DNA from 2 places in the Bradyrhizobium sp. BRP19 genome. Region 2 is predicted to be linked to the other one. Evidence: predicted binding sites of a transcription regulator. Region 2 holds the regulator's gene; the other holds the start of a gene.

Region 1 (15,651 bases), on a different contig from region 2:
GGCGCAGGGCCGTTTGGGCTCGCCTCATTGGCCAGATACTGACCGAGATGAAAGTCATGTTCATCGATTGGTGATTGTCGCGAGAGACGATCTGGTCCCATAACCAAATCGAGGGCTTCCAGGATTGTCGATTTGCCGACGTTGTTGTCCCCAATGAGGACGGCATGGTCCGGAAGGAGCACGCTAGCGTTGCGAATTCCTCGAAAGTTCTCGATTGAGAGATGGCTTATTTTCAAATTGGCCTCGGACAAAAGCTCTCGACTTAATGCACGTCATGGTTGTTCGAGCTTTGATCAAAATCAATCCGTCTCTCGTTAGCTTTCAGCAGAAAAATTCGCCTGCGCCGCACAAACAAAAACGGCCGGATCTTCAGATCCGGCCGCTACTCGAACTCTACTCGGCTAAGCCTACGCCACGCGACGCAACTTAGCCCCCGCCCTATCCTGAAAAATCTCAGCTCGCCTGCTTGGCCGGCTGGGTGTCGCCGACCTTCTTCTGGATGGCGCGCTTCAGCTCGACGGCGCGCGGGGAGAGCGCGTCGGCGTTGGCCTTGAGCAGATAGGCATCCAGGCCGCCATTGTGGTCGACGCTCTTGATCGCGTTGGTGGAGACGCGCAGGCGCACGTTGCGGCCCAGGGCTTCCGAGATGAACGTCACGTTGACGAGGTTCGGCAGGAAGCGCCGCTTGGTCTTGATGTTGGAGTGGCTGACCTTGTGGCCGACGAGGGGGCCCTTGGCCGTCAGTTCGCAGCGGCGAGACATGGCATAAATCCTTTAGTTCGAACCCCCAACGAGTGCGGCCGCCATTTCGGCGCCACGGGGGCAAATTCTTTCGTCCTTGCAGGGAGCGGGCGGACGTATAGGGGGGAAGGGGCCTTGCGTCAAGGCGACGGGCCGTTTTTGGCCCGTCGTCCCGGGGCGGGCAGAGCCCGAACCCGGGATCTCGTGCCCCGCGCTCCGTGTCATCGCCCGGCTTGACCGGGCGATCCAGTACGCCGCAGCGGCGCGGCCAGAGTCGAGAGGCCGCGGCGTACTGGATGCCCCGCCTTCGCGGGGCATGACGGCGGAGGGTGGGGAGAGCTCGGAACGTCCTCCGTTACCGTCCGATCACCAAAACGGCAATGATTGTCGCGCCTTACCATCACATAAAGGGCGTATTCGCCGTCGAAGAGTCCGGTGGAGTTCCCGGGGCTGCACGCCCCGACACATTGTTTGCCGCCGGTTTTCGCTTAAGTAACAGCACATCGCGCTCTGATTGGATTATTTCGTGCCGACAACGCTTCATTTCGCGCAAGTCCTGCGCTCAGCCTGTCTGTGTCGGGGCGTCCGCTTGGACGTCCCCTTGGCCGGCCGGCTGATGGCGCTTTGTGGCCTGGCGGCGGTGCTGGGCCTGGCGTCCGGCGCAGCGCCCGCGGCGGCGCAAGGCAAGCTCGAGGCGCAATATGAAGCGACGCTGGCCGGCATTCCCGTCGGCAAGGGCGCCTGGAACATCGATATCCAGGACGACGTGTTCTCGGCGGCGGCCGCCGGCGGCACCACCGGGCTTTTGAAGTCGTTCACGGGCGGGTCCGGCACCGGCGCCAGCCAGGGGCGCGTCGTTGGTGGCGCGCTGGTTGCGACCGGCTACCAGGCCTCCACCACCACCCAGAAGAAGACCGAAGAGATCCGCATCACCCTCGACAAGGGCAATGTGAAGGATTTTGCCATCCTGCCGGAGCCGCCGGTCGATCCGGACCGCATCGTCGTCACCGAGGCGCATCGCCGCGGCGTCTGGGACCCGATGACCGCCTCGCTGCTGCGCGTGCCCGGCACCGGTGATCCCGTTTCGCAGGACGCCTGCCACAGCTCCGCGCCCGTGTTCGACGGCCGCATGCGCTACGAGCTCAAGCTCGATTTCAAGCGCATGGAGACCGTGAAGGCGGAGAAGGGGTACAAGGGCCCGGTCGTGGTCTGCGCGATCTATTTCGTGCCGATCGCCGGCTACATTCCCGACCGCCCGGTGATCAAATACCTCGCCGCCCAGCGCAACATGGAGATCGCGTTCGCCCCCATCGCCGGCACGCGCATCCTGGTCCCGTTCTGGCTGAAAGTGCCGACGCCGCTCGGCCCGGCCATGCTGGAAGCCACCAGCTTCATCACGTCGCCCCAGCCGCCAAGGGTCGCCAAGACGCAGTAAGTTTCTCCGTCATTCCGGGGCGCGCCCCTTGGCGCGAACCCGGAATCAATCAGGCTACAGAGACGGTTGCGCGATGGATTCCGGGTTCGCGACTGCGTCGCGCCCCGGAATGACGAGCGAAATGGGGGCCCAAAAGCGCGCCCTAATGATTTCAACGACTTACCTACTGTGCATGGGGTTGTTTTCGCACTCTTCGTTTGACCAACCCCCGCCGCAGGGAATCCATTTGACTCCGCCCCGATTCTGATTCGACTCGACACCATCCCCAGCTTTAACCAGTCCGCTCGCTTGTGCGCTCCCGCAAAACTCCATCTAGTGCGCAACCAAGACGAGTCCCGCGACATGTTGCGTGAACGGAACGGGACTCACAGGGGAGTCAGCGATTCGGCCGCGATTCGTTCTAGAGTCGTTCCGAAGCTTAAAGCGAACGGGAAAAGCGTCGCAAAGTGAGACAGTTGCGCGGGATTTGGGGCGGGCGTTTTCACGCCCGCGGTGTGCCCCTCACCCTGAGGAGGCCGCGCAAGCGGCCGTCTCGAAGGGCGAGGGGCTTGGCTCGCCCAGCAGCACCAGCCGGGCCTTCATCCTTCGAGACGCGCTGACGCGCTCCTCAGGATGAGGAACGAAGAGCCAGCCCCCTCACCGCCCCATCCAGCACTGACATTCGCCCAAATCGCCATTACCTAATCCCCTAGACATGGCTTTTTCCTCCTCCCCCTTCGCTTCCGAGCGCGCACCCGGCGCGGGCGTCACTGCGGTGCTCGGGCCGACCAACACCGGCAAGACCCATCTCGCCATCGAGCGGATGCTGGCGCATCCCTCGGGCATGATCGGCCTGCCGCTGCGCCTGCTCGCGCGCGAGGTCTACAACAAGATCGCCGCTCGATCCGGCGAGGCCAGCGTCGCGCTCGTCACCGGCGAGGAGAAGATCAAGCCGAAGAACCCGCGCTATTGGGTCTCGACCGTCGAGGCGATGCCGCGCGATATCGACGTCTCCTTCCTCGCCGTCGACGAGGTCCAGATCGCCGCCGATCTCGAGCGCGGCCACGTCTTCACCGACCGCATCCTCAACCGCCGCGGCCGCGACGAGACGCTGTTGTTGGGCGCCGCCACCATGCGCCCGATCATCGAGCGCCTGTTGCCTGGTGTCTCCATGATCACGCGGCCCAGATTGTCGCAGCTCGAGTTCGCCGGCGATCGCAAGATCACGCGCCAGCCGCGCCGCACCGCCATCGTCGCGTTCTCGGCGGATGAAGTCTATGCGATCGCCGAGCTGATCCGCCGCCAGCATGGCGGCGCCGCCGTGGTGCTGGGCTCGCTGTCGCCCCGCACACGAAACGCGCAAGTGGCGATGTTCCAGAACGGCGACGTCGATTATCTCGTCGCCACCGATGCCGTCGGCATGGGCCTCAATCTCGACGTCGACCACGTCGCCTTCGCCTCCGACCGCAAGTTCGACGGCTACCAGTTCCGCCGCCTCACGCCGTCCGAATTCGCGCAGATCGCAGGGCGCGCCGGCCGCGCCACCCGCAACGGCACCTTCGGCACCACGGGCCGCTGCGCGCCGTTCGAGCCCGAGCTCGTCAACGCGCTGCAGAACCACACCTTCGATGCCGTGAAGGTGCTGCAATGGCGTAATTCGAAGCTCGATTTCTCCTCGCTCGGCGCGCTCCAGGTCTCGCTGAACCTCGCCCCCGGCCACGAGACGCTGACGCGCGCGCCGATCGCCGAGGACATGCGCGTGCTCGATCACGCCGCCCGCGACGGCGAGGTGCGCGATATCGCGCATGGCAAGGCCGCCGTGGAGCGGCTCTGGGAAGCCTGCCAGGTCCCGGACTACAGAAAGCTGTCGCCGGCCGCCCATGCCGAGCTGGTGACGACGCTGTACGGCTTCCTGATGCGCAAGGGCTGCATTCCCGATGCCTGGTTCGAGTCCCAGGTCACCCAGGCCGACCGCATCGACGGCGACATCGACACGCTGTCGGCCCGAATCGCCCAGATCCGCACCTGGACCTTCGTCGCCAACCGCCCGGACTGGCTGAAAGACCCGGAACGCTGGCAGGGGATCGCGCGGGAGGTCGAAAATAAATTATCGGATGCGCTCCATGAACGCTTGACTGAGCGTTTCGTTGATCGCCGGACCAGTGTATTGATGCGCCGCCTGCGGGAGAACACGAGCTTGAATACTGAAATCGGCAAGACCGGCGAAGTCATCGTCGAAGGCCATGTCATCGGCCGCCTCGATGGCTTCACCTTTGCACCGGATGCGGCGGAAGCCGGCTCCGATGCGAAGGCCTTGCAGGCTGCAGCGCAAGCGGTGCTCGCCGGCGAGATCAACGCGCGCGCCGAAAAGCTGGGCAATGCGCCGGACGATCAGTTCGTGCTGACGTCCGAAGGCATCATCCGCTGGACCGGCGATGCCGTGGCCCGCCTTGCCGCCGCGGACGAGGCGCTGCATCCGCGCATCCGCATCATCTCGGACGAGCGCCTGACCGGCGCGCCCCGCGACAAGGTGCAGGCGCGGCTCGAGCTCTGGCTCAAGACGCACATCGAAAAGCTGCTCGGGCCGATGTTCGAGCTGTCGAAGGCCGAGGACGTCACCGGCATTGCCCGCGGCATCGCCTATCAGCTGGTCGAGGCGCTCGGCGTGCTTGAGCGTCCGAAGATCGCCAGCGAGCTGAAAGATCTCGACCAGTCCTCGCGCGCCGTCTTGCGCAAATACGGCGTCCGCTTCGGCGCCTATCACATCTATTTCCCCGGCCTGCTCAAGCCCGCCGCGCGTGCGCTTGCCGCGCTGCTCTGGGCGCTGAAGCAGGACAATGTCGATCTCTCCGCGCTCTCGGGCGCGCAGCATCTGGCCTCCTCGGGCCGTACCTCGTTCCCGGTCGACAAGGCGCTGCCGCGCGATGCCTATCGCGTGCTCGGCTACAAGCAGGCCGGCGAGCGCGCGGTGCGCGTCGACATTCTGGAGCGCCTCGCCGACCTGATCCGCCCGGCGCTGGCCTGGCGCGAGAATTCGCCGGGCGAAAAGCCCGCCGGCGCGTTCGATGGCCGCAGCTTCGTGGTGACGCAGGCGATGACCTCGCTCACCGGATCTGCCGGCGAGGATTTCGCCTCCGTGCTGCGCGCGCTCGGCTATCGCATGGAGAAGCGCCCGCCGCTGCCGCCGAAGCCTGTCGTGACCGAGCCCGTCGCGACCGAGCAGGTCGTGACCGAGACCGTCGCGGCCGAGACGCCGCCCGTTGAAGGCAGCGTAGAGACCTCGACCGAGACTGCAGCCGAGGCCGTTGCCGGCCTGCCGGCTGAGGCCACGGCCGCTGATGCTACGGCCGAATCCGTCACGGTCGAAGACGCCCCCGGCATGGAGCCGCACGACGAGCCCGCTCCTGAGAAGGCTCACAAGGAGCCGGCGCTGGAAGCCTCTCCGGAAGCGCCCGTCACCCCCGAGGACGCCCCCGGAATCGCGCCGCCCGCAGAAGAGGCTGCGACGCCCGCCGAGGCTGCCGGCCTCGAAGCGGCCGCCGCCGAGACCGCCGCGACGGAAGCTGCTGCATCCCCCGATGCTGCCGCGCCTGAGGCAACAGTCGCACCGGCCGAGCCCGACCTGGTCGAGGTCTGGCGCCCTGCCGGTCGTCACGAAGATCGCAAGCCGCGCCACGAGCGCCATCGCCATCAGCGTCACAACAACCAGCGTCCGCGGCCCGGCGCTGCACCCGATGCAGCGAGCGCCGCGCCCGGCGAAGCCGCCGACGGCGCGAAGCCGGGCCATCGTCATGGCGGCGGCCATCGCCGCGATGGCGGCCGCGACTTCCGCAAGCCGCGTGAAGGCGGCGAGGGCGGTGAGCGCCGCGACGACCGCAATCGCAGCTTCCAGGGCAAGGGAGACCGCGACAAGGATCGCGATCGCAACCGCGACAACAAGAAGTTCGGTGGAGATCGCGACAAGGGCCGCGACAATCGTGGCCGCGACCGCGACAAGGGCCGTGACCGCCGCGATCGCGAGTCGGGTCCGTCACTGCGCCCCTACGCCTCGAGCGCGAACCCGCGCGAGCGCGATCGTCCGATCGATCCGAACTCGCCCTTCGCCAAGCTCGCCGCGCTGAAAGAGCAGCTGGGGCGGAAGGAGTAATCCCACGACGACGACCGAGCGGCAGCGCATCGACAAATGGCTGTGGCACGCGCGCGTGGTGAAGGCGCGCACCTCCGCGGCCGAGCTCGTCGTCACCGGCCATGTCCGTGTCAACGGCGTGCGCGAGACATCGCCGGGCCATGCGATCAAGCTTGGCGACGTCCTCACCATCGCGCTCGATCGCACCGTGCGCGTGCTGAAGGTCACCGCCTTCAACGAGCGCCGTGGCGATGCCGCTTCGGCTCGCGTGCTCTACGAGGAGCTCGGGACGCGCAATTAATTGCGCTTTGCATTCATTTCTTGATCGATCAAACACACAAAGCCGTCATGATCGGGCCTTCCCGACCTTGCGGCGCCCGGCCATCCGCGCTAGGCAAGCCGCGACTTCTAAAAGAGCTTTTCGGAGCGTTGGATGACTTACGTCGTCACTGAAAACTGCATCAAGTGCAAGTACACCGACTGCGTCGAGGTCTGCCCGGTCGATTGCTTCTACGAGGGCGACAACATGCTCGTCATCCATCCCGACGAGTGCATCGATTGCGGCGTGTGCGAGCCGGAATGCCCCGCCGACGCCATCAAGCCGGACACGGAACCGGGCCTCGAAAAGTGGCTCCAGGTCAACGCCGACTACGCCAAGAGCTGGCCGAACATCACCCAGAAGAAAGAATCACCTGCCGACGCCAAGGAATTCGACGGTATGGAAGGCAAGTTCGAGAAATATTTTTCTCCGAACCCCGGCTCTGGGGACTAATTCGCGCCCAAACTTAACCCTAATAGCGGCGCTGCCGCCGAAAACCAGCCCTCAAGACCCCTAAATCATTGATTTTTGCGGGAAATGTGCTATATTGGGCACATTAAGCCGAACCCCGTCAGCCCCGTTGGCCCCTCTGGGTTCCCGTGAAACCAAATGTCGAACAGGGGCGTGGCAGTTTCCGCGCGCAGGCTGTGTCACAGAAAACGCGTAAAAAGAGTACTTCAGCGAGGGCTTCCCATAAGGAGGCCAAAAAAGTCGCCGCGGCCAGCCGTAGCGCATCCAAGGGTCGGACCGCGACGAAGGCGCCGGCTGCAAAGTCCTCGAAGAACAAAAGAAGCGCAATGCCTAACAAGACTGCCAAACCGGCCGCGAAAGCGACCGCTGCCAAGCCTGCTGCCGCCAAGCCTTTGAATGTCAAGCCTGTGACTGCCAAGGCCCCCGCTGCCAAGCCCGCCGCGACGAAGGCTCCTGTTGCCGTTGCGCCCGCCAAGGCTCCCGTCGCCGCCAAGCCGGCCGCCAAGCCCGCGGCTGCGCCGAAGGTCGAGGAAAAGAAGGTCGTGACCCAGCGTCAGGGCTTCAAGGCCAACGAATTCGTGGTCTATCCCGCTCACGGCGTCGGCCAGATCCTGGCCATCGAGGAGCAGGAGATCGCCGGTGCGAAGCTCGAGCTGTTCGTCATCAACTTCATCAAGGACAAGATGACGCTGCGCGTGCCGACCGCCAAGGTCGCCAATGTCGGCATGCGCAAGCTGTCCGATCCGGCGCTGGTCAAGAAGGCGCTGGAAACGCTCAAGGGCCGCGCCCGCGTCAAGCGCACCATGTGGTCGCGCCGCGCCCAGGAATACGAAGCGAAGATCAATTCGGGCGATATCGTCGCGATCGCGGAAGTCGTGCGCGACCTCTATCGCTCGGAATCGCAGCCCGAGCAGTCCTACTCGGAACGCCAGCTCTATGAAGCGGCGCTCGACCGCCTGTCCCGCGAGATCGCGGTGGTGCAGCACTCGACCGAGACCGAAGCGGTCAAGGAGATCGAGGCGCAGCTCGCCAAGAGCCCGCGCCGCAATGCCAAGGCGGAAGCTGCCGAGGGCGAAGCTGACACGGATGCCGAGGGCGATACCGACGATACCGATGGCGACGACAGCACCGTCGCCGACGAGGCCGCGTAAGCCGGCACCGAACGCAAGCAATCAAAAGCCCGGCCGTTTGGCCGGGCTTTTTGTTTGGCTTCCTGAGGCCGCGGGAGTTCGGTTCTACGCGCCGCGCGGCTGGGTCCAGATCGCGATCGGCTGCTGAATGCCGCGGACCGCCCGCGCCTCTCGCGCTTCCAATGTCTGAAACGTTGTGGCTGCACCGCCCAGCTCGGCCTTCGCCTGGCTGACGAGGTCGTCACTTGCCACCAGCGCGCAGCCCAAGGTGCGGGTCAAGGCCTCGAGACGGCTTGCCACGTTGACGGTCGCGCCGATCACGGCAAATTCCAGACAGGTCTGCCCGAGGTCGCCGAGCACCACCGGCCCATAATGCAAGCCAAAGCTCACATGCAGCTTTGGCTCGCCTGACGCTGCCCGCTGATCGTTCCAACTCTCCGCCGCCGCGATCATCGCCTGGGCACATCGCAGCGCGTTGCTGGCGTCGTGCTCGCCGGCAAAGGGCGTGCCGAACGTTGCCATCAATCCGTCCCCGAGATATTTGTCGAGCGTGCCGCTATGGCGGAAAACCTCCTGCTCCATCAATCCGTGGAATTCCCGCAACGTCCGCACAACCTCCTGCGGCGATCGTCCATCGGCAAAGGCCGTGAAGCCGACGATGTCGACGAACAGCACCGCGACGTGTTGCGTGCGCACCTGCTTCAACGGCTCGTCCTGTTTCGACAATTCCGCCACGACATTGGGGGAGAAGTAGCGCGCCAGGTTGCCGCGCTCGCGCTCCACCGCGGCATGCCGGACCAGGAGGTCGTTGCTGCGGCGGACCGCGAGCGCCAAGGTCATGGCCACGATCATGAAGACGACGATCTCCTGGATGCGAACGTGGAACACGATCTCGCTCGGCGAGATCATCGCAAACAAGCGCTCATCGTTGCCTGTCGCGGCCGCGATGCGGGCCGTCAGCGCAGGATCGCGATCGGGTTGCCACCAGACCCAGGCGATGCCGATCAACCAGAGCGCAGCCGTCCAAACGCCGACCGCAATCACGGTCCGCCAAGTATAGGCCAGTGTGGCGCCCGCGAGCAGGACGAAGAAATAGATGAAGTTGCCGAAATGGTACTGCATCGCGACCGGCCAGTGCGAGGCTCCGAACGGATTGGGAACCACGATGAGGCACGTGAGCAGCGCCAAGTCGCAAAACAGGAGTGCCAATTCCGGCCGCGACACGCCAACCCGCCCAACCCTGACCTGGGCCCAGCCGATCAGCGCGAACAAGCCGAGCAGCGCCACGTAGTAGAGCTGCTCCCAGGCCGGGTTGATCACCATGATCAGGCAGCCAATGACGACGAGGGCGACATAGCGCGCCCGCACTGCGAGTTGCAGGCCCTCCCGCTTGGCGGACGTCAGCGCGGCCTGTGCGAACTGAACTGTTTCGGCATCGCGTTCGCTCGGCGCGGGCGAATGCGCAGCCGGCAGGTTGAAGCGCTCGACGAGCATTGTCACGGCAGTCTCCTCGCTTGGGCCTTCAGCCGCTGGTTCGCTGCGCCCTTGCCGAGACGCTGATTTCGTTCCGGCGGCCTTCTCCGTCAGCCGCCGCCGCAACCGACGTCCACCAGTCCCCCAAAGCATCGATCAAGGGCACGAGCGCGTGACCGGCGGAGGTCAGATCGTACTCCACGCGCAGCGGATATCCGCCGAATTCGGTGCGGCTGACGATGCCGGCGTCCTCCAGCTTGCGAAGCTCGAGCGCGAGCATCCTGTGTGAGATGGTCGGATTATCGCGGCGCAAGTCGCTGAAGCGCTTGGTGCCCTGCTTCAAATAATAGATCAGCAGAGTCGGCCAGCGACCGCTCAGAATCTGCATCACTTCCTCGATGGGACATCTCGACACGAGATCCTTCATCGGCGCCTCCAGGTTACAAAAAAGTTCGTAATTTACTTGATGCGGCGAGCGGCTAGGGTCGCATCACCGCTGCGCAGCGTGATCATCAGAAATCACGGAGAATGGATCATGGACCCAATTCTACTCTACGGCTTCCCGAAGGGAAGCTCCATGGGGCTCGTTGCGGCTCTCGAATGGCTGGGCAAGCCATATCGGCTGTGTCGGGTCGATATGTTGGGCGAGATGCGAAACCCGTCATACGCCCGTATCAATCCGCGACACGAGACGCCGGTCTTCATCACCGAGCAGGGCGAGGTGCTGACGGAAACGATGGCGATCGCGGCCTGGCTAGAGGCCAGGGATGTCGAACGGCGCATCAGCTTCGATCCGCTGTCGCGGCAAGCCGATCGCATGCATCAGCTCATGGCGTTCGTGAATACCGGTTTCACCGCCGCGTTCGCGCCGCTGTGGGCCGCATTGGAAGCCGAAGCCATGGAGCCTGCCGCGAAGTCGGTCCTGCGCGCCTTCGGCACAGCAAGGGTCATCGAGCGTCATGACAAGCTCGAAGAAATGATCGAAACGCAGCAATTTCTGCTCGGGGACCGGCCGACCCTCGCCGACGCCGTGCTTGTCGGTGTCGCACGCTGGCTCGACTTCCACGCGGTCGCGGAGAGGAGCCGCTGGCCGAAGCTGGCGGCGCTGCGCGCGCGCCTCGAAGCCGATCCCGCGGTCCTCTACGCCACCGCTCTGGAGGACGGCGGGTCTGATCCGGGAACGGGATCGTGCACAGGCCACGTCGCGCTAGCCGAATTGATCGCGCAGTTCGGCAAATAGCGGCCGGTGCGCACGCCTCGTCCTTCGAGACGGCGTTGACGCGCCTCCTCAGGATGAGGCTCATCAGCATCAGTGCTCGTTGAAAACTGCTGCCGCGCACTCCTCCCTCATCCTGAGGAGCCCGCTTAAAGCGGGCGTCTCGAAGGATGGGCCGCAGGGAATGCTCTCAAATGGCGATAGCGCTCCTACTTCACCGGGCGCTTCTCGAGCTTCCTCGCCAGCGTCCGCCGGTGCATGCCCAGCCGGCGGGCCGCTTCCGAGATGTTGAAGTCGGTCTCGATCAAGGTCTGGTGGATGCGTTCCCATTCCAACGTCTTGATCGAGGTCGGCCGCGAATCGAGCGCGACCTCGGCGTTGCCTTCGGCCTTGTGGAAGGCGGCCTCGATGTCGTCGGTGTTCGACGGCTTTGCCAGATAGTGACAGGCCCCCAACTTGATCGCCTCGACCGCGGTGGAGATGCTGGCAAAGCCGGTCAGCACCACGATCAGCATGTCCGGGTCATGCGTGTGCAGGAGCTCGACGCAGGCAAGGCCCGAGGCGCCGCCGAGCTTGAGGTCGACCACGGCATAACCGAAAGAGCGTTCCTCCAGCACCTGGCGCACCTCCTCGATCGAGGCGGCGAGTACCACCTCGTAGCCGCGGCGCTCGAACGAGCGCTTCAGCGTGCGGGCAAAACCCGCATCGTCCTCGACGACGATCAGCGAACGGTCAGGCGTCAAAATTCCCTCCGATCGCCAATGTTGCGAGCGGCAGCGTGAGGCGCACCGTGGCGCCGCGCTTCCTGTGGTTCTTGGCGCTCACGGTGCCCCCCAATTTGCGCACGACGTTCACCACCAGGAACAGGCCGAGCCCGCCGCCGGCGCGACCCTTGCTCGACTGGTAGGGCTTGCCCAGCTGCGCCAGCATCTCCGGCGCAAAGCCCGGGCCGCGGTCGGAGATCGACAGCACGAGATTGTCGCCCTCGCGCTCGGCGACGAGCTCGACCCACTCGCGCGAGACCTCATAGGCGTTGTCGAGCACGTTGAAGATCACCTGCTTCAGCGCGACGTCGGAGACGATTGCGACGTCCTCGCCGAAGGTGTTGACGAAGTAGAGCGTGCGGGCGGAGCGCGCATTGCGCCATTCGTCGACCAGCGCGGTGACGAAGGCCGTCACCGTCGTCGGTGAGGAGCCTTCACCGCGCGCTTCGCCCGCCGACACCAGGATGCCTGTCACGATCGACTTGCAGCGCTGCAACGAGGTTTCCATCTCCGCGAGGTCCTCGGCAAGCTCCTGATCGGCGGCAAGATCGGGCATGCGGCGCCAGTCGCTGAGGATTACCGAGAGCGAGGCGAGCGGCGTGCCGAGCTCATGCGCCGCACCGGAGGCGAGCAGGCCCATGCGCACGATATGGTCCTGTTCGGCGGCATGCTGGCGCAGCGCCGCCAGATGCGCGTCGCGCTCGCGCAAATTCCTGTTGATGCGGGTGACGAACACGACGAGCAGCACGGCGTTGAGCACGAAGCCCAGGAGCATGCCTGTTACGGTGAGCGTATAGGTCTCGCTCAACGGATTGGGCGGCAGATCGAGCGGCCGGTAGGCCAATGTCAGCCAGACGAAGCTGGCGCAGGTCAGCGCCACCAGCGACCAGGTCGATCGGGCATCGAGCAGCACCGCACCGAGCGTCACCTGGAGCAGGAACAGCGAGGTGAAGGGATTGGTGGCGCCGCCGGAGAGATAGAGCTGCGCGGTCAGCGCGGCGACGTCCAGTATCAAGGCGACCAACAGCTCGTTGTTGGTGATCGCAGCGCGATGGCGCACCCAGACCAGGCTGGAGACGTTGAGCAGCACCAGCGCGCCGATCACCGCGCCCATCCGCTCCAGCGGCAGGGGGATGCCGAGGCCGAAATGCACGGCACCGATGGTCACGATCTGGCCGACCACCGCGGTCCAGCGCAGCTGGATCAGCAGCGCCATGTTCTTGCGGTTGGTCTCGTCCTCGGTCGGCATGGTGCCGATCAGCTCGCTGCGCGCGTCGGCCTGCGATTGCAGCGTGACGGCTTGCCCGTCACGCCCAAGCGTCTGGGAAAGCGTTTTCCCGTCGTCAGGTCGGCTCGACGATCGTTCCAGCATCTGATCCCGTCCTGCGGGCGTCGGCATCCGAGCCGCCGGCCTTGTCGTGGACGAAGCGCTTGCGACGGAACAGCCCGCCGCCGAATATGACGAAAAGTCTGCCGGCCAGCATGAAAACCAGGGCAAACCACGTCAGCGCGTAGATCAGGTGGTTATTGGGAAAGCGGATCACGGTCAATCCGCCGATTGGGCCGCCGGCGATTTGTGATCCGGCGTCGGCGTCCACGAAGAAGGGCGCGACCTCGCGAAGACCGCGCGCCGCCGCAATGGCGGCGACGTCCCGCGAGTACCAGCGGTTGTGCTGGGGCACGTTGGTCCGCAAGAAGCCGCCCTTCGGCTCGGTGATGCGCAGGAGGCCGGTGATCTCGACTCGACCTTGCGGATTGCCGTCCCGGCGCGTCGATGCGTCGCGGCGCTCGGACGGCACGAAGCCGCGATTGATCAGGACCAGCATGCCGTCGTCGCGCGCAAGCGGCGTCAGCACCCAATAGCCGGGGCCTTCCTCGGTGACGGCCTGAACCAGCGTCTCGCTCTCATGCAGGAAGCGCCCGCTGAGGCTGACGTGCCTGTATTCGTCGCTTGCGGCGCTGACGGTGGACCACGAAGCGGGCGAGGGGATCGGCTGAGCCGGCGCGTGGACGCGCTGCTCGACCCGGTCGATCAGCGCCAGCTTCCAGGCGCGGCGCTCGATCTGCCAGACGCCAAGCGCGATCAGAAGCACGAAAGCAATGAGCGAGAGGACCGTGAGCCACAAGGACGGCGACCGCGCAGCCTTGCTGCGCGCATCTCCGTCCTCACCCGTCACGGTCCCGGTTTCGCTCACTTCATGCCGCTCATCTGGTGCATCGGCATCATGTTGCTGTTGAGGTGGCTCATCACCCACAGCGAACCCGACAGCGCGATCACCACCATCACGATGGTGAAGATCAGCGCCATCATGGTCCAGCCGTTCTCGGACGTCGTGTTCATGTGCAGGAAGTAGACCATGTGCACGACGATCTGCACGATTGCGAAGGCCATGATCACCAGCGCGGTGATCTGCTTGCTCGGCAGCGCGCCGCTCATCACCAGCCAGAACGGGATCGCGGTGAGCACGACCGAGAGCACGAAGCCGAGCATGTAGCCCGAGAACGTGCTGTGGGCGTGGCCGCCCTCGTGGTGATGGTCGTGCGCGCCAGCTGCGTGGGTATCAGTGCTCATCGCAGAACTCCCAGGAGATAGACGAAGGTGAAGACGCCGATCCAGACCACGTCGAGGAAGTGCCAGAACATCGACAGACACATCAGGCGGCGGCGGTTGGCCTCGATCAGGCCGAACTTTCCGACCTGCACCATCAGCGTCACCAGCCAGATCAGGCCGCAGGTGACGTGCAGGCCGTGGGTGCCGACCAGGGTGAAGAAGGCGGAGAGGAAGGCGCTGCGCTGCGGCGTGGCGCCCTCGTGGATCATGTGGGCGAACTCGAAGAGCTCGATGCCGATGAAGGCGAGGCCGAACAGGCCGGTGATCGCGAGCCAAACCTGCGTCTGCGCGACCTTGTTCTGCTGCATCGTCAGCATCGCAAAGCCGTAGGTGATCGACGACAGCAGCAGCATCGAGGTGTTCACCGCGACCAGGGTGAGGTCGAACAGGTCCTTCGGCGCGGGGCCGGCGGCATAGTTGCCGCCGAGCACGCCGTAGGTGGCGAACAGGATCGCAAAGATGAGACAGTCGCTCATCAGATAGATCCAGAAGCCGAGCGAGGTGCTCCAGCCTTCCGGATGCGGATGCTCGTCAGCGAGGTAGAAGACCGGTTCGCCGGTCTGCGAGGGATGAACAGCGGCAGTCATTTACTTGGCTCCGGCGAGCAGCTTGGTGCGCGCGTCCTCGGTCCGGATGATGTCGTCAGCCGGAATGTCGAAGTCGCGGTGATAGTTGAAGGTGTGGCCGATCCCGACGGCGAGCATCGCGATGAAGCTCAGGGCGGCGAGCCACCACATGTACCAGACGAGAGCAAAGCCCATCGCGGTGGCGAAGCCGGCGAGGATGATGCCGGTGCCGGTGCTGCTGGGCATGTGGATCGGCTTGAACCCGGTGAGCGGACGCTGATAGCCGCGCCGCTTCATGTCCCACCACGCGTCATTGTCGTGAACGACCGGGGTGAAGGCGAAGTTGTAGTCCGGCGGCGGCGAGGACGTCGCCCATTCCAGCGTGCGCGCGTCCCAGGGATCGCCGGTGACGTCCTTTAGCTGCTCGCGCTTGAGCAGGCTGACCGCGAACTGCATCAGCATCGCGAGGATGCCGATGAAGACGAACACGGCACCGATCGCGGCGATGACGAACCAGATCTGCAGGGACGGATCGTCGAACACGCGCAGGCGGCGGGTCACGCCCATCAGGCCGAGCACGTAGAGCGGCATGAAGGCCAGGTAGAAGCCCGTGACCCAGAACCAGAACGACATCTTGCCCCAGAACGGATCGAGCTTGAAGCCGAACGCCTTCGGGAACCAGTAGTTGATGCCGGCGAACGCGCCGAACACTACGCCGCCGATGATCACGTTGTGGAAGTGCGCGATCAGGAACAGGCTGTTGTGCAGCACGAAGTCGGCCGGCGGCACCGCGAGCAGAACGCCGGTCATGCCGCCGATC
Region 2 (15,651 bases):
ATCAGCTTGCGGTTCTCGGGCGTCAACAGCGCCTGCGCCTTGGGATCCGGCGCCAGCGGCCGGTCGGCGAAGATGAAATGGGCGCCGTCGATCAGCTCGATCAATGTCTTGGCGCGCTCCTTGAGCGCCGGCATGGCCTTGAGCAGCTGCGCGCGCGTGGTGTCGTTTAACTTGGCCTTGATCTCGTCGCGGCTCGGCACGACGTGGTCGAGCACGTCCTCGAACATCTTCACGAGCGATTGATCGTCGGCGTGGCGGATGTAGTGGCCGTTGAGGTTTTCCAGCTTGGCGAAATCGAAGCGGGCGGCGGCGCGGCCGACGCTGCCGAGATCGAACGCGTCGATCATCTCCTCGGTCGAGAAGATCTCCTGGTCGCCGTGGCTCCAGCCGAGCCGGACCAGGTAGTTGCGCAGCGCAGCCGGCAGGTACCCCATCGCGCGGTAGGCATCGACGCCGAGCGCGCCGTGCCGCTTGGAGAGTTTCGAGCCGTCCGGGCCGTGGATCAGCGGGATATGGGACATGCTGGGCAGCTCCCAGCCCATCGCATCGTAGATCTGCTTCTGGCGGGCGGCGTTGATCAGGTGGTCGTCGCCTCGGATCACATGGGTGACGCCCATGTCGTGGTCGTCGACCACCACGGCGAGCATGTAGGTCGGGTTGCCGTCGCCGCGCAGCAGGACGAGATCGTCGAGGTTCTCGTTCTGCCAGACCACGCGGCCCTGGACCTGGTCCTCGATCACGGTCTCGCCGGTCTGCGGCGCGCGCAGGCGGATGGTGGGCTTGACGTGGCTCGGAGCCGTGGCCGCGTCGCGGTCGCGCCACATGCCGTCATAGAGGCGGGTGCGCCCCTCGCTGCGCGCCTTCTCGCGCATGGCGGCGAGCTCTTCGGCGGTGGCGTAGCAACGGTAGGCCTTGCCATCGGCGAGCAGCTGCTCGGCGACCTCGCGGTGCCGGGCGGCGCGGGCGAACTGGTAGATGACCTCGCCGTCCCAGCCGAGCTCGAGCCACTTCAACCCGTCGAGGATGGCGCCGATCGCCGCTTCCGTGGAGCGTTCCCGGTCGGTGTCCTCAATCCGCAGCAGCATCTTGCCGCCGTGCTTCTTGGCATAGAGCCAGTTGAACAGCGCCGTGCGGGCGCCCCCGATATGGAGGAAGCCGGTCGGCGAGGGAGCGAAGCGCGTGACGACGGAATCGGACATTCTTGGCAGGGCCTATGCATTGGAGGCGGTGGTGTATAGCAGGAACGGGACATAACTAAAGGGCGACGGCGGACCCGGCAGGCCTTGCTTAAGCTCTTGTAAGCTCTTGGCGCGGCCACGCGAATTTGGCAGAAGGACCGCTGATTTCCCTACAGGATTTTCGTAATGACAGAACCGGTGGCAGCTGAGGTTGGGCGCGATTTCATTCGTGACATCATCCAGGCCGACCTCGATCAGGGCAAATACAAGGAGATCGTGACCCGGTTCCCGCCGGAGCCGAACGGCTACTTGCATATCGGCCACGCCAAGTCGATCGCACTCAACTTCGGCGTCGCCCAGGAGTTTCCGGGCCGCTGCCACCTGCGCTTCGACGACACCAACCCGGTCAAGGAAGAGCAGGAATATATCGATTCAATCCAGGCCGACGTGCGCTGGCTCGGCTTTGACTGGGGCAAGAACCTGTTCTTCGCCTCGGACTATTTCGACCGCCTGTACGAATGGGCGGAGCAGCTGATCCGCGACGGCCTCGCTTATGTCGACGACCAGACCCAGGAGGAGATCCGCCTCTCGCGCGGCACGTTGACCGAGCCCGGCAAGAATTCGCCGTTCCGCGAACGCTCCGTGGAGGAGAACCTCGACCTGTTCCGCCGCATGAAGGCGGGCGAATTCCCCAACGGCGCGCGCGTGCTGCGGGCCAAGATCGACATGGCCGCGGGCAACATCAACCTGCGCGACCCCGTGCTGTACCGCATCCTGCATGCCCACCATCCGCGCACCGGCAACGCTTGGTGCATCTATCCGAGCTACGACTATGCCCACGGCCAGTCGGACGCCATCGAAGGCATCACGCATTCGATCTGCACGCTGGAGTTCGAGGACCACCGGCCGCTCTACGACTGGTTCATCGAGAAGCTGCCGGTGCCCTCACAGCCGCACCAGTACGAATTCGCGCGGCTGAATCTCACCTATACGCTGCTGTCCAAGCGCGTGCTGACCCAGCTGGTCCGCGACGGCCATGTCGCGGGCTGGGACGATCCGCGCATGCCGACCATGGCGGGCATGCGTCGCCGCGGCGTGCCGCCGGCTGCACTTCGCGAGTTCGTCAAGCGCATCGGCGTCGCCAAAGCCAACAGCGTGGTCGATGTCGGCATGCTGGAGTTCTGCATCCGCGAGGAGCTGAACCGCACGGCGCAGCGGCGCATGGCGGTCTTGAAGCCGCTCAAGGTGGTGATCGAGAATTATCCGGAAGGGCAGACCGAGGAGCTCGAGGCGATCAATCATCCCGACGATCCCTCGGCCGGCACGCGGAAGATCACGTTCGGCCGTGAGCTCTATATCGAGCAGGACGACTTCATGGAGAACCCGCCGAAGAAGTTCTTCCGCCTGTCGCCTGGCAACGAGGTGCGGCTGCGCTATGCCTATTTCGTCAAGTGTACCGGCGTGATCAAGAACGACAAGGGTGAGGTGGTAGAGCTGCGCTGCACCTATGATCCCGCGACCAAGGGCGGCAACGCGCCCGACGGCCGCAAGGTCAAGGCGACCATGCACTGGCTGCCGGCGGCGGCCTCCAAGCCGGCGGAGATCCGCATCTACAACCAGCTGTTCGCCAATCCGAGCCCGGATGCCTCGAACTTCGCGACCGATCTCAACCCGAACTCGCTGGAGATCCTCGCCGATGCGCGGGTCGAGGCGTCCGTTGCGGAGAGCAATTCGACCGAGCCGATGCAGTTCGAGCGCCAGGGCTATTTCGTGCGTGACAAGGACTCGACGCCCGGCAAGCCGGTGTTCTCGCGCACGATCGGTCTGCGCGACACGTTCGCGAAGGAAGTCGCCAAGGGTTGAGAAGGGCTGAGCAGGACATGAGCAGCGAGGCCGACGCCATCGTTTCCGCCATCATCGCGAAATGGTGCGCCGGCTTCGCGACGCTCGATGCGGCCGCGCTGTCCTCGCTCTATGCGAAGGACGCATTCTTCTTCGGCTCCAACCCGAAGCTCTATCGCGGCCGGGACGGCGTCGCCGAATACTTCAACGGCCTGCCGCGCTGGCGCAGGCCAAGCGCCGCGTTCTCCGATGTGCACGCCGCGCAGGCCGGCCCTGATCTGATCAACATGGCCGCGACCATCACGTTCGATCTCGCGGGCGAGCGGGATGATCTCGTCGTCAAGATGAGCTGGGTCATCATCCGCGAGGACGGCGAGTGGAAGATCGTCAATCACCACGCCTCCTCGCAGGCGCCGCTGATCTAGCAACGGGCGCCAGCCCGGAGAAAAGTAGGGCGCTCTTCGCCTGTTCCCGATCCGTACCGCTATTCGTGCAGCCGCACGGTCCGGTAGCCTCCGCAGCCGTCGCGTATCGTAAGGTGCAGGGGAATGGCGGAGCCGGGCCGGCCAGGACGGTCCCAGGGAGTTGCCGGGACGTGGCCGGTCGGCCGCGCCGCCCCGGCCGGCGGCTTGGCGCCAGCGGGCCTCGGCATCTGGCCGGCGATCATCGAGACGCTGCGCCAATGGGCTCGGGGCGAGGCCGGGCCTGGCCGGCTGTTGCCGTGGGTGCCGGTCGCCTTCGGCGGCGGCATTGCGCTTTATTTCGCCGCCGATCATGAGCCGGTGCTGTGGGTGGTTGCCGCCACAGCCATCGCGCTGATGCTCGGCGCGGTGCTGCTCCGGCGGAGCCGGCTGTTTGCGCCCGCCATCATGCTCGCGGCGGTCGCGGCTGGTTTTGCCGTGGCGACCTGGAAGACCGCGCGTATCGCGCACACCGTTTTGGCAAAACCGCTCTATTCGGTGTCGCTGTCGGGCTTCGTGGAAGCGCGCGACATCCGCGAGCGCACCGATCGCTTCGTGCTGCGCGTCAGCGCGATGGAGGCGCAGCGCAGCGACGTCAAGCTCGAGCGCGTCCGCCTCTCGGTGCGCAAGGGCACGGCGCCGGAGGTCGGCAGCTTCGTGCAATTGAAGGCGCGGCTGATGCCGCCGATCTCGCCGGTGCGCCCCGGCAGCTATGATTTCTCGCGCGACATGTTCTTCCAGGGCATCGGCGCCTCCGGCTTCGTGATGGGCGCGATCACGGCGTCCACACCGCCGGATGGCGGCGGCCTGCGGCTGCGCTATGCCGCCTTCATGCAGGGCCTGCGCGACGCGATCGACGCGCGCATCCGCGCAACGCTCGAAGGCGACAACCGCGCGATTGCGACGGCGCTGCTCACGGGGCGGCGCGATGCGATCACCGCGCCCGTGAACGATGCCATGTTCGTCTCGGGACTCGGCCATGTGCTGTCGATCTCCGGCTATCACATGGCGGTCGTCGCCGGCGTCGTCTTCTTCGCGGTGCGCGCGCTGCTGGCCTTGATCCCGGGGCTGGCGGCCGGCTCTGCCATCAAGAAATGGTCGGCCGCCGCGGCGCTGGTCGCGGCCGCGTTCTACCTGTTGCTGTCGGGCGCGGAGGTTGCGACGCAAAGATCGTTCTTCATGACGGCGGTGGTGCTGATCGCAGTGATGGTCGACCGCCGCGCCATCACCTTCCGCACGCTGGCGGTTGCCGCGCTGATCGTGCTTGCGGTCGCGCCGGAGGCGTTGGTGCATCCAAGCTTCCAGATGTCGTTTGCGGCAACGCTCGGGCTGGTGGCGCTGGTGCAGATCGGCATGCCGAATCTGCTCGCATCGCCCGATCATTCCGCGACGGCGCGGATCGCGTTGTGGGGCGGCCGCGAGATCGCGATGCTGTTCCTGGCCTCGCTGATCGCGGGGCTCGCGACCACGCCATACGCCGCCTTCCACTTCCATCGCGTGACCCCATACGGCGTGCTCGCCAATCTCGGCGCCATGCCGGTGGTCTCGGCGCTGGTGATGCCGGCCGGGCTGTTGGGGCTGCTCGCGGCGCCCTTCGGGCTCGACGGCGTGTTCTGGTGGTTGATGGGGATCGGCATCGAGTGGATGGTCCTGGTCGCGCGCTGGGTGGCGGCCCTGCCGGGCGCCGTCGGCCGCATTCCCGCCTTCGGGATCGCGCCGCTGATCGCAGCGAGCCTCGGGCTCATCGTGATGGGCCTGTTGCGCACGCCCTTGCGCTGGTCCGGCGCCCTGGTGCTGCTGGCAGCGATCCTCTGGGGACTGTCGGTGCGGCAGCCCGATATCCTGATTGCCGGGGATGGCGCGAGCGTCGCGATCCGGGGCGGGGATGGGCGCTTGCAGGTGATCCGCGCCAGCAAGGACAGCTTCCTGCTGAAGGAGTGGTTGGCTGCCGATGCCGATCCGCGCGATGCCGGCAACGCCTCGTTGGCGAGTGGGGTGTCCTGTGACGAGTCCGGCTGCGTGGCGCCGCTCGCGGACGGACGACTGATCGCGTTGGCGACGCGTATCGACGCGCTGGCCGATGATTGCAGCCGCGCCGCGCTGGTGGTGACGGCGCGGCCTGCGCCACCCGATTGCGCGGCGATGGTGGTCGATCGGGCGCGTCTTGCCAGTCAGGGCGCACTGGCTCTGACGAGACGCGGCGAGGGCTTTTCGGTGCAGGCGGTGAGGACGAGGGGAGCAAGCCGTCCCTGGCTGCCGGCCGGCGCCGGCGAGGGAGATTTCGACGGCAGCCTCGTGCCGAAGGCGGCCGTGCCCCGCAATCGGGACGCAACGCCATCGGAGGCCGACTTGCAGGCCGACGATTGACGCGGATCACAAATACCAGGCCAGCACGGCGTCAAGCCTTCCGTTGCCGATGACCGGCAGGGCCACCATTCGGCTCAGCCCGGCTGCGCGGGCTTCGGAGCCGGCGATCGAGCCGTCACAGGTGAGATCGTCGTTGAGCGCGGGCATGCCGGCGGCCCAGGCGCCGCCGATGCTGCCTTCGCCCCTGGCGATGGACTGCGCCGCATAGCGTGCGGCGAGGTCGGTCTGCGCGCTGCAATCGCCGGCGCGAAAGACCAGCGCCGAACGGTCCTCGTTCGGGACCCAGATCTCGAAGCGTCGTGCAATCGGCGTTGCCTGCGCGGAGAGGAATGTCAGAACCCAGGTCTGTTTGGTACCGGTTCGGTAGGGCACGCCGACGCCGAGATTGATCCCGACCTTGGCGGCGTCCTCCCAGCGCAGGAAACTCTTGGCGTCGTGCAAGTCCTTGATGATCAGCGGCAGGCCCGCCTTCCAGGTGCGTCCGGGCAGGCCGAAGCCGCGCGGAAATCTGGTGTGGCGGGAGTTGAATTCGAACATGTCCGCGGTGCCGTAATAGCCATCGACGAGCCCCATCTCATGCGAGAGATCAGGATCGTTGTGCCAGAGTTCGATCGCGCCGACGTGCGCCTCGTCGTCGCCACAGAACAGCACCAGCACGGCTTGCAGGAATTCGCCCGCGAACACCGGCACCGCCACGCCGCAGGTGAGGCCGGCCGCAGCGGCCTGATCGGTCCGCTTGAAATAGGAGTTGGCGAATTTCGTGAGGATGACGGGGTGGCCACAGGCCCAGGCCTTGCCGGGAAGTCCCTCGTCATATCCGAAGTGCAGCTCTTCGCTGACGGCTTTGAACGCGGACAGCCCATCGTCGTAGAGGCCGCCGCCGAATTCCAGCCGCATGCGCGTCCGGTCGGGTACCCAAAGTTCAACGACGCGAATGAAGGTCTTCATCGAGCGTGTCCGCCGCCTCAAACCACGACAGCATCGGTCATTTGGCTGCGGAGCGGACGTTCAAAATGCGGGCAGCACGGCCCAAACTTCGTGCGACGACGAGGCGCGGCGGTGGGCTCGCCGATCGAATGTCCTGAAACACAAACTTACCGGGCTCGCCGGCCTCGGCCGGCGACGGCAATTTCAATCCCGGGCTCGGCCTGTTGGCCGAAGGGCGTCAGCCGATCGGCAGGCGCGTGATCGTGGGCCGCGTGTCGGCGACGATCTGCGGCTTGTGCTCGCGCTCGGGGGCTGGCTGCGTCACCGGCAATTGCAGCACGGTCGCGCGCTGGCCTTCGACGAGCTGCGTCACCAGCACGTATTTGCCGTCGGGGAATTCGATCGCGTCATGATGGCGATCGGGAATGTGCGGGTCGATCTTGCCGAACTTGCCGACGCGAGAGTTCACGGTGCGCGTCCAGATCCAGCGGTTGTCGTAGCGGACGTTGTCGGCGAAAGCGAGCTCCGTCCCCGGCAGCAGACAGACCGCGACGGAGGGATCGGCTTCGGAAGCGAAACCGCGCGTCGAGGTGCCGCGGAAGGTTGTCGTGACGATCGTCTCGCCGACTTCGGCGGGGCGCGTCGCGACGGCATGCAGGCTGTAGTCACACATCGGGTGCTCCTCATGCTGGGATAGCGACCCGCGTCTCTTTCGAGGCGCAGGCCTCTATCAGAGTGGAAGCATACAACGCTCTGCTCGGTTATGGGCAAATCTGCGGCTCGCGTCCGCAGCGCGCGATCACATTATCTTTCCCGGATTCGATAGGAACAAACCTCGCGTCCTTGCATTCGGCCGGAGCTATCAGCACTGCCGGCACAACTCTACCGGCGAAGCAGAAATGGCTGCGCGCCTGCGCGGGGGAATGTCGCGCGGGAAGATGGACCGGACAGCCGGCGCAGAACCAGAGAAACCGTCCAGCCGGAGCGGACAAGTATCCGCTCCGATCCTGGATCGCCGATGCCGATCGAAACGCGCGCGGCGCTTGATGTTTCCCGTATCAGTACTTCCGGTAAAGCCCGATCAGCTTGCCCTGGATCTTCACGCGGTTCGGCGGAAGAATGCGGACCTCGTAGGCGGCATTGGCGGGCTCGAGCGCGATCGAGGCGCCGCGGCGGCGGAAGCGCTTGAGCGTGGCCTCCTCGTCGTCGATCAATGCCACCACGATGTCACCGGTATTTGCGGTCTCGTTGCGCTGGATCAGCGCCATGTCGCCATCGAGGATGCCGGCCTCGACCATCGAATCGCCGCGCACTTCGAGCGCGTAGTGCTCGCCCGAGCCGAGCATGTCCGGCGGCACGCTGATGGTATGGCTGCGGGTCTGCAGCGCCTCGATCGGCGTGCCGGCGGCGATGCGGCCCATCACGGGCACCGCGACGGGGCGTTCGCCCTCGTCGGCGGGCGGGCTGGAGCTCGCGCGCACCTTGCCGAGATTGCCCTCGATCACGCTCGGGGTGAAGCCGCGGCGATTGCCGGCGGCGGCCTGGAGCTCGGGCAGCTTGATCACCTCGATGGCACGGGCGCGGTTGGGCAGGCGGCGAATGAAGCCGCGCTCCTCGAGCGCAGTGATCAGGCGATGGATGCCTGACTTCGAGCGCAGGTCGAGCGCATCCTTCATCTCGTCGAAGGACGGCGGCACGCCGCTTTCCTTCAGACGTTCGCTGATGAACCGCAGAAGCTCGTATTGTTTGCGCGTCAACATCTCGACCAAAGTCCCCCGGTTGATGTCGTTCGATTCCGACACGATGAAGCCGGCACTAAGCCGCTACATCCTCGAAACAAATCATGAACGGACACTATATGTTCGATATGTGTTCCGCAACTGCTTAATTTATGGTGAACGCGGCCAAGCTCGCGGAATGCGTGTGGCTGGGCGGCTCAGACGGGCAGCCGGAGCACCTCGCAAGGCGTGCCGGCCTCGGCCTTCGGCGCGAACGGTGCGCGCACCAGAAGTACCTGTGCCGCAGCGAGATTCGCAAGAAGGGAGGAGTCCTGATGGCTGACCGGAAGGGCGACGCGCGTGCCGTCGTCGCGCTCCTCCAGCCGCGCACGCAGATAGTCCTCGCGCTGGTCGTTGGCGGCGAGATCGCGGCCCAGCACGGCGCGCTCGCGCCGATGATGAATCGCTGAACGGCCCGACAGGGCGCGAATCAAGGGGACCATGAACAGGAAGGCGCACACGTAGGACGACACGGGATTGCCGGGCAGGCCGATCACGCGCATCGCGCCTATCCGACCGTGCATCATCGGCTTGCCCGGCCGGATCGCGATCTTCCAGAACGCCATCGCGATGCCTTCGCCCTTGAGCGCCTGCTGGACCAGGTCGTGGTCGCCGACCGAGGCACCGCCGGTCGTGATCAGGATGTCGGCGCCGCTCTCGCGCGCGCGGCGGATGCCGGCGGACGTCGCCTCCAGTGTATCGGCGGCAATTCCGAGGTCGATGGTCTCGGCGCCCTCGCTGCGGGCGAGCGCATGCAGGGCATAGCCGTTGGAATAGACGATCTGGCCGCGACCAGGCGTGGTGCCCGGCATCACGAGCTCGTCGCCGGTGGCGAGAACGGCAACCCTCGGGCGGCGGATGACGGCGAGATGCGGATGATTCATTCCGGCGGCAAGGGCGAGATCGCGCTCGGTGAGGCGGATTCCCTTGCGCAGCAGCACGTCGCCTTCGCGGAAGTCGACGCCTGCAGGGCGGATGTGGCGGCCGTAAATGGCGGCTTCCTTGATCGTGACATGTTTGCCGTCGGCAGCCGTGTCCTCCTGGATCACGACGGCATCGGCGCCGTCGGGAACGACGCCGCCGGTGAAGATCCGCACGGCTTCGCCGGGGCCGACGCTTCCCGCGAACGGCCGGCCCGCTGCGACCTCACCGACGACGGTCAGGCTGGAATCGATGGCTGCGTCGGCCGAGCGCACGGCATAGCCGTCCATCGCCGACATTGCCTCCGGCGGCTGCGTGCGCCGTGCCGCGACATCGCGGGCGAGCACACGATGGTAGGCCTCGTCGAGGCAAACCATCTGTTCAGCCAGCGGCTCGACGCCGGCCAACACCGCGGCGAGCGCGTCAGAAACCGGCATCAGGGCCAAGAGCGAACTCCTGCTGAGCACATCAGTCAATGGGCGGCGAGAGTTCTAGCCGAGTGCAGGCGTGAGGCAAAGCAGCACGCGGGATGATTTATCCTGCGTGATCGCGGGGTGGAGGAGGTCGGCTCAACTCTGCCACGGCATGATGCGGAAGGCGAGACAGACCGGAACGAGGATTGCCATGGCAAGGACGAGAATGACGAGCGCCACGGCCAACATCGTTCAACGCCCCGTCGGATCGCCCGGACTGATGTCCGCGACGTCGGGCGGCTTGGGACCCTGATCCTTGTCCGGCAGCGGGTCCGCCTGGGATTTTAGGTCGGCGGCCTTGCTGATCAGCTTGGCGGAGAGGTCAGAATCCGAGGTGGTTCTGGCGAATTCGAGCAGGAGAGAGGCTTGCTTGGTGAGATAGGTCTTGCCCAGCACGTCGATCAGTCCAATGTAGAAGTCCCAACGGACTCATGAGTCCGAAGGGTGGTATTCCGTTCCCGGAACTCTGTATAAAAATGCACAAAGTGATCAGGTTCCACATTTTCAGCAGTTTTTGTTCCGGCAAGTGAGCGCGCTCCGGGCTTTCCCGCGGCTCAGATCCCCAGTGCTTTCAATGCGTTCCCGACATCACGCGGCGAGGTGACATGCACGGCGGTCAACCCGCGCGCCCGCGCTCCCTCGATGTTCTCGGCGAGGTCGTCGAAGAACACGATGCGCTCGGCCGGCACGCCGATCGCCGCCACGACATGGTCGAAGGCCTCGGCATCCGGTTTGCGCAGGCCGATGCTGGAGGACAGATACAGCTCGCGGAAATGGCCGAGCAGACCGGCATATTCCTTCGAGAAATAGTCGACGTGCGGCCGATTGGTGTTGGAGAAGGCATAGAGCGGCATCTGCTTCGCCGCTCGCGGCAGCAGCTCGGCGATATCAGGCATCTCGCCGGCGAAAATCGCGTTCCAGCCTTCCAGGAATTGCGCATCCGAGATGCCGATCCCAAGCGAGGACCGCAGCGAGGCGAAATAGTCCCCATCGCTGATCTTGCCCATCTCGTGCAACCGGTAGGCCTCGTCGCGCACATAGCGCGCGATGATGGCCTCGGGCTGGCAGCCGGCATGTCCCGCCCAGCAGGCGATCGCCTTGGAGAAGTCGATGTCGAGCACAACGCGCCCGAGGTCGAACAGCAGCGCATCCGCGCTGCCGGGAGAGAGCGATGTCATTGCGTCCTTTTCACTTCAGTATGGCGCGTCAGTAACGATAGGGCTCGTGGTCGAACAGCGGGAACGCGCTGAACACGCTGGGCGCGTTGGTGGCGGCCGCCGGATGCAGGCAGGATTTGTCGAGCTCGGCGAATGAGGTGGCGCCCAGGAGGCCGAGGCAGCGCAGCACCTCGTCTTCGAGCAACTCCAGCATCCGCGCGACGCCGGCTTCGCCGGCTGCCGCCAGCGCCCAGCATTGCAGCCGGCCGATGCCGACGAGGTCGGCGCCCGCCGCAATCGCCTTCACGATGTCGGTGCCGCGGCAAAAGCCGCCGTCGACCATGATCCTGGCGCGGCCCTTCACGGCGTCGACGATCTCCGGCAGCACGTGCATGGCGCCGCGGCCGTGGTCGAGCTGGCGTCCGCCATGGTTGGAGACGTAGATCCACTCGACGCCGTGATCGAGCGCGATCTGCGCATCCTCGGCCGTGGCGATACCCTTGAGGATCAGCGGAATTTTGAACGTGTCCTTGATCATCTTCACGGTCCGCCACTCCAGGCCCTTCTGGAAATCGCCGCCGGTGGCGCGCAGGCGGCTCTCGCGAACGTAGCGCTTGGCGATGTCACGTTCACGACGGCTGTAATGGGCGGTGTCGACGGTCAGGCAGAAGGCGGCATAGGCGTTCTTCTCGGCCCGGCTGACGACGTCGGCGACGAAGGCATCGTCGCCGCGGACATAGAGTTGATAGAGACGCAGTGCATCGGGGGCAGCCTCGGCGGTCGTCTCGAGGCCGGGCTCGGACACCGAGCTCAGCATGTGCGCCGCGCCGAACCTGCCCGCAGCGCGCGCGACGCTCGCCGCGCCATCCGGATCGAAGATCTCGAGTGCGCCGACGGGAGCCAGCACCACCGGCAGACGCAGCTTGCGGCCGAACTGCTCGACGCTGCCATCGATCCTGCGCACGTCGCGCAGCACGCGCGGGCGGAAGGCGATCTCGTCGAGCGCCATGCGGTTGCGCCGCATCGTGGTCTCGGTCTCGGCGGCGCCGATGATGTAGTCCCAGGCATTCTGGTTGAGGTTGGCGCGCGCCTTCCGGATGAACTCGTGCAGGTTCTGGAACGGCTCGTCGCTAGCGCCGAGCTCGACGTTCCGTTCCGGCCGGATGCGGGGCGCTTCATTCATTGTTGTCCTCCCGAGAATTTGAAGTCTTGTCGCCATCGCCTATCGCGTCCGGCCCTCCAAAACCATCCTAAAATCGCATAGCTGCGAAGCGTGGGCGGCCCGGACCGGTGTCGTGTTGCTTCGAAACAGTTTCGGAACGTTGCCAAAAGTTTAGGCCAAGGCGAAGGGATTTCTTCGGTGTACCCGCCAGCGCGGCATCCCGGCCTTGAAGAAACCAGAATGGTATTGTGAGAGATGGACTGGATCGCCATTTGCATGGCGTCTCCCAGCCTCAAGAGAAACGCCAAGCACAAAAGGCACCTTCATGCGGAAAACCCTGCTGTTCCCCCTGGGCACGCTCACGGGAGCGTGCCTGACCCTTCTGGTAGCCAGCCCGCAGGGCGGCGTATGGGCAGCGCGGGCGGCAGTGAGTGCGGGTGATGCTTATTCCCAGCTCAATCTGTTCGGCGCGGTGTTCGAGCGGGTCAAGGCCAGCTATGTCGAGAAGCCGGACAATGCCAAGCTGATCGAGGGGGCGATCACCGGCATGGTGACCTCGCTCGACCCGCATTCGCGCTACATGAACGCCAAGGCCTGGACCGAGATGCAGGAGACCACCTCCGGCGAGTTCGGCGGGCTCGGCATCGAGGTCACGATGGAGGATGGCCTCGTCAAGGTCGTCTCGCCGATCGACGACACGCCGGCTTCGAAGGCCGGCATCATGTCCGGCGACCTCATCGGCAAGATCGACGGCGAGGCCGTGCAGGGCATGACGCTCGAGCAGGCGGTCAACAAGATGAAGGGACCGGTCGACACCAAGACCAAGCTGACCATCATCCGCAAGGGTGCGGATGCGCCGCTCGAGGTTGCGATCACGCGCGAGATCATCCATGTGCGTCCGGTGCGCTTCCGCGTCGAGAACGGCGACATCGGCTATATCCGCATCACCTCGTTCAACGAGCAGACCGCCGACGGCCTGAAGAAGGCGATCGCCTCGGTCTCCAAGCAGGTCCCGCCGGAGAAGCTCGCCGGCTACGTGGTTGATCTGCGCAACAATCCGGGCGGCCTGCTCGACCAGGCCGTGTCGGTGTCGAGCGCCTTCTTGCAGCGCGGCGAGGTCGTTTCGACCCGCGGCCGCAGTCCGGAAGAAACCCAGCGCTTCACCGCCCATGGCGGCGACCTCACCAAAGGCAAGCCGATCGTGGTGCTGATCAACGGCGGCTCGGCCTCGGCCTCGGAGATCGTTGCCGGTGCGCTGCACGACCACAAGCGCGCGACGTTGATCGGCACGCGATCGTTTGGTAAGGGCTCGGTGCAGACCATCATTCCGCTCGGCTCCGGCAATGGCGCGCTGGCGCTGACCACGGCGCGCTACTACACGCCGTCGGGCCGCTCGATCCAGGCCCAGGGCATCGCGCCCGACATCGAGATCCTCCAGGACGTGCCGCCCGAGCTGAAGGGGCGGATGGACACCATGGCGGAATCCCAGATGCGCGGGCATCTGTCGGCCGACGGCACCGAGCAGACCGGATCGCAGTCCTACGTTCCGCCGGAAGAGAAGGACGACAAGGCTCTGCACGCAGCCTACGACTTCCTCCACGGCGTTACGGCAAATGCGGTCGCCGCCAAGCGCGCGACGAAGGCTGCAGTGCCGAACTAGATCTTACGACGTTCCGGATCATGTTTCGCCCGGGAGCGGAGGACCGCTTCCGGGCGATTTCGTTTGCAGCGCCGTTTCGACCTAACCGACCTCGCGGCGGCGGCTCTCGCTGCCTTCGCGCCGGGCGAGCCGGCTGCGATGCAGCGCGAACAACTCCAGCATCTTGTCGGCGGGCTTGGCGGCGCTGAACAGATAGCCCTGCATCTCGGAGCATCCGAGGGTGCGCAGCAGGCGCTGCTGCTCCTCGGTCTCGACACCCTCGGCCGTCGTTGTCATGCGACGGGCGGCCGCCAGGTTGACGACGGCTTGAACGATGCTGGCGGAGCCGTCGGGACGGGCGATGTCCTCGACGAAGCAGCGGTCGATCTTGATCTTGTCGAACGGGAAGCGGTGCAGATAGCTCAGTGACGAGTAGCCGGTGCCGAAATCGTCGAGCGCGATGCGCACGCCGATGGCGCGGAGCTGGTGCAGGATGGCAAGCGCGGCATCGTCGTCGCGGATCAGGACCGCCTCGGTGATCTCGAGCTCGAGTCGGCTCGCCGGCAGGTTCGACGCGGCGAGCGCCGCCATGATCTTCAGCGCCAGCGTGCCGCTCTTGAACTGCACCGGCGAGACGTTGACGGCGAGACGGATGTCGTCGGGCCAGCTTGCCGCGTCCCGGCACGCGGTCGCCAGCACCCATTCGCCGATCTCGTTGATCAGGCCGGTGTCTTCGGCGATCGGGATGAAATCCGCCGGCGAGACCCAGCCGCGCTCGGGATGGCGCCAGCGCACCAAAGCCTCGCAGCCGGTGATGCGGTCGTCCTTCAGGCCGAGGCAGGGCTGGTAATATACCTCCAGCCCGCCTTCGCGATCTCCTTGCGCGATGGCGTGGCGCAGGTCGCCCTCGAGGTCGCGGCGTTCGCGGACCTTGGCGTCCATGTCCGGCTCGAAGAAGCGATAGGTGCGGCGCCCGGCGGACTTGGCCGCGTACATTGCCATGTCCGCGTTCTTCAGGATCTGGTCGAGCGCCGTGCCGTGTTCCGGCGCGAGCGCGATGCCGATGCTGGCGTCGCTGGTGAGATGATGGCCCATGCAGTCGATCGGCGTGCGGATGGTTTCGAAGACGCGCGCGACGAGCTCGTTGACCTGATCCAACGACGTCACCGCGCCTTGCACGATGGCGAATTCGTCGCCGCCGAGGCGCGCCACGAAGTCCGCCGGGCCGGCACAGCGGCGGAGGTTCGTCGCGATCGATTTCAACAGCTCGTCGCCGACGAGATGGCCGAGCGCGTCGTTGACGCCCTTGAACTCGTCGATGTCGATGTAGTGCACCGCGGTCTGCTCGCCGTCGCGCGCCGTGGCCAGCTCCTGCCGCAGATGCTCGTGGAACATAGCGCGGTTGGGCAGGTCAGTCAGTGCGTCGTAATGGGCGAGGTGGGTGATGCGCTCCTCGATGCGCCGGCGCTCCGTGATGTCCTCGTGGGTCGCCACCCAGCCGCCATCCGCGAGCGGCTCGTTGAGGATGTGGATCGAGCGGCCGTCGGCGGTATCGACCACCATGGAGTTGCGGAGATGAATGTCCTTCAGGACGCGCGCGGCGTAGGCATCGACGTCGCCGGTAAACGAGCCGGTCGTCTTGCGATGGGCGATGATGTCGCGAAAGCTGCAGCCGGGCTTCACGATCTCGGCCGACAAGCCGTACATCTCGATGTAGCGCTGATTGCAGACCACGAGCCGCTGCTC

What was found. The regulator LexA, encoded in region 2, represses DNA repair genes until DNA is damaged. The targets are predictions, from matches to a motif close to TGTTCNNNNTGTGTTCNG.
Region 1: I6F36_RS18850 (helicase-related protein) is a predicted target of LexA. The motif match lies at 2,573-2,590, and genes of this name have one in related genera.

The regions. Positions count from the first base shown of each region.
Region 1 is NZ_JADYVZ010000005.1:271,368-287,018, reverse strand. Features, by position in the region: gene I6F36_RS18865 (ATP-dependent endonuclease) at 1-251, opposite strand, end outside; gene rpmB (50S ribosomal protein L28) at 454-762, opposite strand; gene I6F36_RS18855 (DUF3108 domain-containing protein) at 1,358-2,176, shown strand; gene I6F36_RS18850 (helicase-related protein) at 2,871-6,302, shown strand; gene I6F36_RS18845 (RNA-binding S4 domain-containing protein) at 6,331-6,582, shown strand; gene fdxA (ferredoxin FdxA) at 6,715-7,053, shown strand; gene I6F36_RS18835 (CarD family transcriptional regulator) at 7,398-8,222, shown strand; gene I6F36_RS18830 (adenylate/guanylate cyclase domain-containing protein) at 8,307-9,695, opposite strand; gene I6F36_RS18825 (helix-turn-helix domain-containing protein) at 9,724-10,101, opposite strand; gene I6F36_RS18820 (glutathione S-transferase family protein) at 10,210-10,914, shown strand; gene I6F36_RS18815 (response regulator transcription factor) at 11,100-11,633, opposite strand; gene I6F36_RS18810 (ATP-binding protein) at 11,623-13,026, opposite strand; gene I6F36_RS18805 (SURF1 family protein) at 12,998-13,849, opposite strand; gene cyoD (cytochrome o ubiquinol oxidase subunit IV) at 13,846-14,226, opposite strand; gene cyoC (cytochrome o ubiquinol oxidase subunit III) at 14,223-14,852, opposite strand; gene cyoB (cytochrome o ubiquinol oxidase subunit I) at 14,853-15,651, opposite strand, start outside.
Region 2 is NZ_JADYVZ010000001.1:206,587-222,237, reverse strand. Features, by position in the region: gene gltX (glutamate--tRNA ligase) at 1-1,199, opposite strand, end outside; gene I6F36_RS01055 (glutamine--tRNA ligase/YqeY domain fusion protein) at 1,365-3,041, shown strand; gene I6F36_RS01050 (SgcJ/EcaC family oxidoreductase) at 3,059-3,445, shown strand; gene I6F36_RS01045 (ComEC/Rec2 family competence protein) at 3,569-5,848, shown strand; gene I6F36_RS01040 (GAF domain-containing protein) at 5,855-6,796, opposite strand; gene I6F36_RS01035 (hypothetical protein) at 7,014-7,448, opposite strand; gene lexA (transcriptional repressor LexA) at 7,834-8,535, opposite strand; gene glp (gephyrin-like molybdotransferase Glp) at 8,712-9,920, opposite strand; gene I6F36_RS01020 (hypothetical protein) at 10,140-10,343, opposite strand; gene I6F36_RS01015 (HAD family phosphatase) at 10,502-11,125, opposite strand; gene I6F36_RS01010 (alpha-hydroxy acid oxidase) at 11,154-12,287, opposite strand; gene I6F36_RS01005 (S41 family peptidase) at 12,592-13,926, shown strand; gene I6F36_RS01000 (EAL domain-containing protein) at 14,008-15,651, opposite strand, start outside.